Linked DNA regions of Variovorax paradoxus. The protein of the gene in region 1 binds, or shares a complex with, the protein of each later gene. Links are inferred from orthologs where the notes say so. Each region holds a gene or a part of one and is shown on either strand. Other genes may lie near its edges.

Evidence for each region. Proteins that work in one complex are often made in the same cells at the same time.
Region 2: the proteins of trxA (region 1) and trxB are in contact, whole or in part, in a crystal structure (PDB 1F6M), measured with the Escherichia coli proteins. The link is inferred for Variovorax paradoxus from one-to-one orthologs.

What each region holds. Positions count from the first base shown.
Region 1 is NZ_CP091716.1:4,427,126-4,433,747, forward strand. What follows is about bases 3,244-6,049. They hold trxA (thioredoxin TrxA), read left to right. Parts: upstream 3,244-4,383; coding sequence 4,384-4,716; downstream 4,717-6,049. Other genes in these bases: L3V85_RS20510 (PD-(D/E)XK nuclease family protein), read right to left, coding at 3,244-4,225; rho (transcription termination factor Rho), read left to right, coding at 4,901-6,049. Outside these bases: L3V85_RS20505 (UvrD-helicase domain-containing protein), read right to left, coding at 1-1,664; more of L3V85_RS20510, read right to left, coding at 1,661-3,243; more of rho, read left to right, coding at 6,050-6,166; L3V85_RS20525 (oxidoreductase), read right to left, coding at 6,225-6,622. UniProt on the Escherichia coli protein: Participates in various redox reactions through the reversible oxidation of its active center dithiol to a disulfide and catalyzes dithiol-disulfide exchange reactions.
Region 2 is NZ_CP091716.1:2,060,581-2,063,406, forward strand. It holds trxB (thioredoxin-disulfide reductase), read right to left. Parts: upstream 1,981-2,826; coding sequence 1,021-1,980; downstream 1-1,020. Other genes in the region: L3V85_RS09625 (DesA family fatty acid desaturase), read left to right, coding at 1-268; rpmG (50S ribosomal protein L33), read right to left, coding at 431-604; rpmB (50S ribosomal protein L28), read right to left, coding at 616-849; L3V85_RS09645 (Crp/Fnr family transcriptional regulator), read left to right, coding at 2,161-2,826.

The sequences.
Region 1 (6,622 bases):
TCTTCGGGCAGCACGCGCGGCGTGACGAGGCTGTCTCGCCAATGCAGCATGCCGTCGTCGGCTGGTGCGGCCTCGGCGGCGCCGAGCGCATCGCGGTCGATGGCCGGGAGCTTGAGCAGTTCGCCCTCGTCCTTGCGCTCGGTGGTGTGGGCGCGGTAGCCGTCGAATTCGCCGGCATCCTGCGCGGCCAGCATCGCCGAGTTGACCAGACCGACCACGGCGCGCGCATTGCGGTGCGTGTGGTCGCAGTTCAGCAACTCGCCGTCGAGACCTTCGCGCACGAACTTCTTGGCGGCAATGAACACCTGCGGCTCGGCACGGCGGAAGCGGTAGATGCTCTGCTTCGGGTCGCCCACGATGAACACGCGCGGCGCCCGGCCCTGCGCGCCGGTGTAGGCGCTGAGCCAGCCGTAGAGTGCCTGCCACTGCAGCGGGTTGGTGTCCTGGAACTCGTCGATCAGCAGGTGCGCGATGCGCGCGTCGAGCCGCTCCTGCACCCAGCCCGAAAGTGCCGACTGGCCGAGCAGCAACTGGGCCGCCTGCTCCACATCGTTCATGTCGACCCAGCCGTGCGCGCGCTTCACGTCGGCGAAGGCCGCGATCAGGATGCGCGTGAGGCGCGTCATGCGCTGCTGGTAGAGCCAGGCGGCATGCTGGGCCTGCGCGCCGCACAGCACCTGCAATTCGGCCTCGGCCTCCTGGGCGGCGGGGAACTTCTGCAGGTTCTTGTTGAGCCGGTCTTCCGTGGCCACGAAGAAGTTCTTGCGCAGGTGCGCCAGCGCGGCCGGCAGTGCGCCAGCTTCGGGCTCGCCCGTGCCGAAGATGTCGATGATGGCCTCGGCGGCCTTCTGCGGCGTCTTGTTGGACTCCTTGCCCAGTGCGGCGGCACGGTCGAGCCAGCGCTGTCGCACCGCACTGCCGCGCAGGGCGTCGGTCGGCTCCTCGAGCCCATCGAGCGAGGGATAGAAGGCGCTGAAATGCTGCACCGCGTTCTCTGCGTCGGCCAGCGAGAACTCGACGCGCTTGGACAGCGCCTCGCCCAGCGCCTTGGCCGTCTGCGAGCGGCCGTGCGTGGCGACGACGGCGTAGTAGTCGGCCAGCGCATTCCTGTCGGCGGTGACGGCCTCGAAGAACGGGCGCCACGTGTGGCTGCGCGCCTCGGCATCGTCCTCGAGCAGCTCGTAGTTCGACGGCAGGCCCAGTTCGCGCAGCACCGCCAGCGGCGCATTGCGCAGCAGGCCCGCGAACCATGCGTGAAAGGTGCGGAACTGCACCGGCCGGCCGCCTTCGAGCAGGCGACGGTAGAGGCCCTTCAGGCGTGGAACCGCCGCAAGTGCCGCCGCAGGCTCGACGCCGCGCATGACGAGTTGCGCGACCAGCTCTTCCGGCGTGCGCTCGACGAAATCTTCGAGCCACTGATCGAGCCGCTCGCGCATTTCGCCGGCAGCCTTCTTGGTGAAGGTGATGGCCAGGATCTCGTGCGGCTCGCAGGCGGAATCGCCTTCTTCGAGCAGTGCGCGCAGGATGCGCGATACCAGCATCCATGTCTTGCCCGCGCCCGCGCAGGCCTCGACGGCCACCGACCGGCGCGGGTCGCACGCGACGACGTAGAAGGCTTCGCGCGTGACGTGCCGGCCGTTGTGTTCGTAGGCTGCGCCGTTCATTGCGCCACCTCCCAGAAGTCTTTTCGGCAGAGGCCGCGTGCGGCGCAGTAGTCGCAGACGGCGCCCTCCCCCAGCGGCGGCAGCGGCGCACCCTGTGCGATGCGCGTGAAGTCGCTGATGATGCCGGCGACCAGCGCGTCGCGCGCTTCCACCACGGCAGGTTGCTCGACGGTCTGCGTGCCGGAGGACTTTTCACCCACGTTCACGTAGGCCGCGCGCAAGGTGTCGTCGGCCACCAGCGCCGCGTAGAAGGCCAGCTGCGTGTCTTCGGTCGGGTCTTTCACCCGCTCCTTGCTGACGGAGGCGGACTCGGTCTTGTAGTCGATCACGAAGGGCTGGCCGTCGGGCATGCGGTCGATGCGGTCGAGCCGGCCGATCAGGCGCAGGTCGCCCAGCGGCTGTTCCTTCCAGGGCTCGGATTCGACGAAGACCGCGCCGCTGGCCTCGTGGCCCGTCAGCCACTGGAGGTAGCCGTCGCGCACTGCGGGCCATGCCGCCGCGAACGGCAGGAACTCGGCGTCGGACAGGCCGAGTTCGCGCGTGGCCCGGCGTGCGGCCTCCTCGATGAACGCGGCGCGCTCCTGGGCGTCCTGCGTCGGTGTCTCGGTCAGCGCCTGGTGGAAGTGGCCGAGCACGGCGTGCAACCAGTTGCCGAAGTCGCGCTTGTCGACCTCGGCATCGAGCTCGTCGGCGCTGCGCAGGCCAAGCTGGCGCAGCGCGAAGAAGCGGTACGGGCAGCGCCGCAGGTCCTCGTACACGCTGGTCGAGATGTTCTGCAGCGGCAGCAGCGCGCCGGAAGGCTTCGGGTATTCGGTCGGCTGCACGGCGACCTCGCGCGGCAATCGCGGGTCGGTGGCGGGCCGCAAGGCGTGGTCGAGGTGCAGGGCCTGCACCAGCGGGCTGGGGCGCACGGGCTCGCCGTTGGCATCGGACTGGCGCCACAGCAATTCGCATGACGGGTTGTGCAGCGCCATGGCCCAGGCCGCGCGCTGCGCGGCTTCCAAGGCGTCGCGCGAAGGCAGGCCCAGGTCGGCGCGTTGTGCCGCGCTCCAGTTGCCGGGCGGCTCGGGCGATGCGGGCAGACGGCGGTCGTCGCAGCCAGGGATGACGACCGCGCCGAAGGCGCGGCCCAGCAGTTGGTAAAGCGGCAGCACCACGACCTTCGGTGCCTGGTCGCCGGCGGGGGGCACGAAGCTCGCATCCTCCAAGACATCGCGGACCCAGGCGGTGAACTCGGCGAGCGTGTGGCGCCCGCCCGGGAATTCTTCGTCGTCGCCATGGGCGCCGGCATCGAGCCACAGCGCGCCGATGACCTTGCCGCCGGCCATGTCCTCGCTGAGCGGCTCCCACTGCTCGCCCGCCTCCAGCAGCTCGCGCAGCGCGCGCAGCCACTCGGCCAGGGGCCGGGAACGGGTCATGGGGGCCCGGCGGGCCTCGATGGCCTCGGTGAAGGTCATCAGCGTGGCGTCGTGCGGTTTCTCGCTGCGTGCCACCAGCGCGCACCAGGCGGACCAGGCGGACCAGTCGCGTACGCCTTCACGGCGCAGGCGGGCCTCGAGCGACTGGATGATCAGCGCGTCGCCGTCGGCACCGCTCTTGAGCCATTCGAGCACTTGGTCGCTGCTGGCGTCATGGGTGCAGGCGCGCAGCGAACTCATCAACGTGGCGGCGGCGCGCGTGGTCGAAAGTTTCCATCCGGTCTCGTCGTGGGTGATGACGCCCTGTGCCTTGAGCTGGGCGCTGATACGGCGCGTGAGCGCGCGGTCGGTCGCCACCAGCGCGACCGGCGCGCGGTCTTCGGCCAGGTGGCGCAGCACGCAGGCGGCCGCGCGCTCGGCCTCGTCCTCAGGATCGAGCGCTACGTGCGAGGCTGCGGTTTCGGCCGGCGCATCGGTGGGAACCAGCGAGAGATGCAAGGCACGGTCTCCCCAGAGGGCGCAAAGCGCCTGGGTGAGCGGATCGGTCTGGAAGCCTTCGAGCACGATGAGCGCATCGACCTGTGCGCGCGTGCTCTCGCGCTGCAGCACATCGGTGGCATAGCCCGATGTGGCGACCCAGGCCACGGCGATGCGGATGAGCGCGCTCTCGGTGCGGAACCACTCGGACTCGCTGCCCGCCTCCGCCACCTGCGCCGCGCGGGCGGCCCAATCGCCCACGCGATCGTCGGGCGACACGGCGGCCGCGAGCGGTACCAACTGATAGGCCAATTCGACCACACGGCCGGCCAGCGCGAAGCGCTCGGCGCTGAAGCCTGCCTGCGACAGCAGCGCCTGTGCCGTGACGAGATCACGCGCCATGTCGTGCGCGATGTCGTAGCCGGTGGGTACGAAGCCGCCTGCGCTGCGGGCCCAGTTGTGCGTGGTTTCGAAGCGCGGCACGAAGCCCGGGCTGCCGCAGCGCGCCCACATGGCGCGCGCCACACCCATCAACTGGGCGTAGGGCACCAGCACCACCGTGCGGGCGGCGTGCAATTCGCGCTCGGCGAGCGCGCGGACGATCCGCGCGACGACGCCGTCCGCGGGGTCGCACCACAGGGCCTGGACGGGGTGGCCTTCATTCATGTTCTATCGAGGGATTTGAGAGCGTGGGAGAGGTGACGCACAAGGGCTTTGGCTATCGCCGCCATAGCGGCCGCCCATGGCACGCCACCCCTTGGTTTCTGTCACAATGACCTGAACTTTAGCTGCACCGAAACTCTCTGCGCACAAGGATCCATCACATGGCCAGCGAACTCATCAAACACATCTCCGATTCCTCCTTCGAGGCCGACGTGCTCAAGTCCAGTCAGCCCGTCCTGGTCGACTACTGGGCCGAATGGTGCGGCCCCTGCAAGATGATCGCCCCGATCCTCGACGAAGTGTCCGCCACCTACGAAGGCAAGCTGCAAATCGCCAAGCTCAATGTCGACGAGAACCGCGACATCCCCGCCAAGTTCGGCATCCGCGGCATCCCCACGCTGATGCTGTTCAAGGACGGCCAGCTGGCCGCCACCAAGGTCGGCGCCATGAGCAAGGCGCAACTCACGGCCTTCATCGACCAGCAACTCGCCTGAGCGACATTTCATCCCGGCCAGCGCGCAATGCGTTGGCCGGCGCGTTTTTCCTGTCATAATCTCCAACAGATCACCGGCCCTTACCTAGGCAACCGGTTCGAGTTCCCCGGTTGGTGAAGCAGTTCTCGCTTCACACCCAACCTCCCCCCGTTTTCCGTTCGATTACCCCGCGAGGGGTCATTCCATGCACTTAAACGAACTCAAGGCACTCCACGTGTCTGAAGTCCTCAAGCAGGCTGAAGCGCTTGAGATCGAAAACGTCGGCCGCATGCGCAAGCAGGAGCTGATGTTCGCGATCATCAAGAAGCGCGCCAAGGCCGGCGAGCAGGTCTTCGCCGACGGCGTGCTCGAAATCCTGCCGGACGGCTTCGGCTTCCTGCGCAGCCCCGACACCAGCTTCACGGCCAGCACGGACGACATCTACATCTCGCCCAGCCAGGTGCGCCGCTTCAACCTGCACACCGGCGACATGATCGAAGGCGAAGTGCGCACGCCCAAGGACGGCGAACGCTACTTCGCGCTGACCAAGCTCGACAAGGTCAACGACGGTCCGCCAGAGCAGAACAAGCACAAGGTGATGTTCGAGAACCTGACGCCGCTGTTCCCCAAGGAGCAGATGAAGCTCGAACGCGACGGCATCAAGGGCGAAGAGAACATCACGGGCCGCATCATCGACATCATCGCCCCCATCGGCAAAGGCCAGCGCGCCCTGCTCGTGGCACCGCCCAAGAGCGGCAAGACGGTGATGATGCAGCACATCGCCCACGCGATCAGCGCCAACTACCCCGACGTCCACATGATGGTGCTGCTCGTCGACGAGCGCCCCGAAGAAGTGACCGAAATGCAGCGCACGGTGAAGGGCGAGGTCATTGCCTCGACTTTCGACGAGCCCGCAGCGCGCCACGTGCACGTCGCCGAAATGGTGATCGAGCGCGCCAAGCGCCTGGTCGAACTCAAGAAGGACGTGGTGATCCTGCTCGACTCGATCACCCGCCTCGCCCGCGCCTACAACAACGTCGTGCCCTCGTCGGGCAAGGTGCTGACCGGCGGTGTCGATTCCAACGCCCTGCAGCGCCCCAAGCGCTTCCTGGGCGCCGCGCGCAACGTGGAAGAAGGCGGCTCGCTGACCATCATCGGCACCGCGCTGATCGACACCGGCAGCCGCATGGACGAAGTGATCTTCGAAGAGTTCAAGGGCACCGGCAACTCCGAAATCCACCTCGACCGCCGCCTGTACGAAAAGCGCGTGTTCCCCTCGATCCAGCTCAACCGCAGCGGCACCCGCCGCGAAGAGCTGCTGCTGGCACCCGAGATCTTGCAGAAGACCCGCATCCTGCGCCAGCTCATGTACAACATGGACGAGATCGAGTCGATGGAGCTGATGCTCAAGAACATGAAGGCGACCAAGACCAATGTCGAGTTCTTCGACATGATGCGTCGCGGCGGCTGAGCACCACTTCGCTCTGTCCGCGAAAGCGCGTTGACCCGTTGGGGCCAACGCGCTTTTTTCATGGGCGCGCTACAGCGATTGCACGGCCTTCGAGCGCACTCTGGCGGCCAAGGTCGAGCAGCTCCATGAGCGCGACGGCCTGCTCAGGCGGCACAGGATTCGGGCCCTTGCCCAGGATGGCGTCACGCACCGCGGCGTAGTAGTCGACGTAGTTGCCCGCGCGCGTGGGCACGCCGCGTTTGCCGGACGTACCGTCGCTTTCGGCCAGCGTGAGTTCGCCATCGAGCGGGTCGGCGCCCCACCCTTCGGCCGGCGGCCTCTGCCCTGAGCGCAGCGCGTCTTCCTGCGTGTCGACGCCATGCTTGAGGTAACTGCCGCGCGTGCCATGCACGATGTAGCGCGGTGCGGCTTCGGCTGCCAGCGTTGTCGAGTGCAGTACCACGCGCAGCGGCGCAT
Region 2 (2,826 bases), 2.4 Mb from region 1 along the record:
GCTCAAGGCCGCCAAGCGCTGGCTGCACCGCGACGACGACAAAGTGCCTGCATCGGCCCGCACGCACGTCTCGCAGGCTCGTGCCGCTCACCCGGTGCTGGACAAGATGGTCACGATGCGCGAAGAGCTGCGCCAGCTTTGGTTGAACACCTCGCAGTCGCGCGAGCAGCTGGCGGCCGATCTGGCGGCCTGGTGCCATCGGGCAGAGGCCAGCGGTATCGCCGGCCTGCGTGATTTCTCTACGCGCCTGCGCGCAGCACGCGCTTAATAGCTTCCGTGCTCAAATCAAAAAGCCGGCCTCAGGGTCGGCTTTTTTGTGTCCGTCGTTTTTTGCCGGTGGTGGTCTTGCGCCATCGCATCGCAAATCGACAGGCAACAAAAAACCCGCTGGGTAAGCAGCGGGTTTTTGTTTTGGAAAACCAGGGCTGAATTACTTCAGCTTGATTTCCTTGTATTCGACATGCTTGCGCGCCTTGGGGTCGAACTTCATGATCGACATCTTTTCAGGCATCGTCTTCTTGTTCTTGCTGGTCGTGTAAAAGTGGCCGGTACCCGCGGTGGATTCCAGCTTGATCTTTTCGCGTCCGCCTTTGCTCGTTGCCATGATTCAGCTCCTTAAGCTTGGCCGCGTGCGCGCAGGTCTGCGAGCACGGAGTCGATACCGTTCTTGTCGATCAGGCGCAGCGCGGCGCTCGAAACGCGCAGGCGAACCCAGCGGTTTTCAGTCTCGACCCAGAAACGGCGGTATTGCAGGTTCGGCAGGAACCGGCGCTTGGTTTTGTTGTTGGCGTGGGAAACGTTGTTTCCGACCATCGGGCCTTTGCCCGTTACGTCGCATACGCGTGCCATGTGGACACTCTTTCTTGAACAGCTGGCACCGGCGCAATCGTGGCGATTGCAGGTGTTTTGCAGCTTGACCTCGCCAGAAACGGGTGGCGGTACCCCGACTTTGCCGCGACTCGTAAGAGAGCCTTGTTTCGGCAAAGCCTCGGATTATAGCCCTTTTGGGCGACCGACCGCTTAAAGCGTGCCGTCCTGCTCCAGGAAGCGCTGTGCGTCGAGTGCGGCCATGCAGCCGGTGCCCGCGCTCGTGATGGCTTGGCGGTACACGTTGTCCTGCACGTCGCCGGCGGCGAAGACGCCCGGAATGCTGGTCATCGTGGCGAAGCCCTGCAGGCCGGAGCGGGTCAGGATGTAGTTGTCCTTCATTTCCAGCTGGCCCTGGAAGATGTCGGTGTTCGGGTGGTGCCCGATGGCGATGAAGCAGCCCTTCAGGTCGATCTGCTCGGTGGCGCCGGTCTGCGTGTTCTTGATGCGGATGCCCGTCACGCCGGTGTCGTCGCCCAGCACCTGGTCGAGTTCGCTGTGCAGCTTCAGCACGATCTTGCCTTCGGCGACCTTCTCCTTGACCTTGTCGATCAGGATGGGTTCGGCGCGGAACTTGTCGCGGCGATGCACCAGCGTCACCTTGTTGGCGATGTTGGCGAGGTAGAGCGCTTCCTCGACCGCGGTGTTGCCGCCGCCGATCACGCAGACTTCCTGCTCGCGGTAGAAGAAGCCGTCGCAGGTGGCGCAGGCGGAGACGCCGCGGCCCATGAACTTCTGCTCCGAGTCGAGGCCCAGGTACTTCGCCGAGGCACCCGTGGCGATGATCAGCGAGTCGCAGGTGTAGGTGCTGCTGTCGCCCGTCAGCGTGAACGGGCGCTTGCTCAGGTCGACCTTGTTGATGTGGTCGAACACGATCTGCGTCTTGAATCGCTCCGCATGTTCCAGAAAGCGCTGCATGAGGTCCGGGCCCTGCACGCCGTGGACGTCGGCCGGCCAGTTGTCGACCTCGGTGGTGGTCATCAGTTGCCCGCCCTGGGCGATGCCCGTGATGAGCAGCGGCTGCAGGTTTGCGCGGGCTGCATAAACGGCGGCGGTGTAGCCGGCGGGGCCGGAGCCGAGAATCAAAACCTTGGCGTGTTGGGGAGCGGACATGAGTAGAAAACCTAGGATATACGCTGATTCAGCGTGTACATTTTCAGGGTGGTAGCGATATATATGGAGTATCACCGCCCGGTTCAACTCCGGGTGAACGGTGTTTTCAATGCGCGCGATTGTAGTAATCCATTGGCTTGCCTTTTGGACCGCTCCGTGCGCTGTAGCAGGGATTGATAAATGTCGATGCTGTCCAACCTCGAATTGCTTCGGCGCGTTCCATTGTTCGCGTCGCTGACGGCCACGCAGTCCGCCAGCATCGCGGACGCGATCATCAAGAAGCGCTTCAAGCGCGCGGAAGTCGTCGTGGAGCAGGGCAAGAAGTCCGATGCGCTCTACATCATCCTGACCGGGCGTGCCCGCGTCACCAGCGCCGACAGCCGCGGCCGCGAGGTCATCCTGGCCACGCTGCACCCCGGCGACTATCTCGGCGAGATGAGCCTGATCGACGACGAGCCGCATTCGGCCACCGTGCGCACCGAAATCCAGTGCGACGTGCTCATGCTGGGCCGCGACGCCTTCGCGCGCTGCCTGCCCGAGAATTCCTCGATGGCCTACAACATCATGCGCGGCCTGGTGCAGCGCCTGCGCCACGCCGACCGCAAGATCGAATCGCTGGCGCTCATGGACGTGTATGGTCGCGTGGCGCGCTCGCTGCTCGAGTTCGCCATCGAGGACGGCGCGGGCAATCTCAAGGTCCGCGACAAGATCTCCCGCCAGGACCTGGCAAAGATGGTCGGTGCCTCGCGCGAAATGGTGAGCCGCGTCATGAAGGATCTCGAGGAGCGCGGCTTCGTGCAGACCCAGGACGACGGGTCGATGATCGTCAAGGAACGGCTCCTGTCC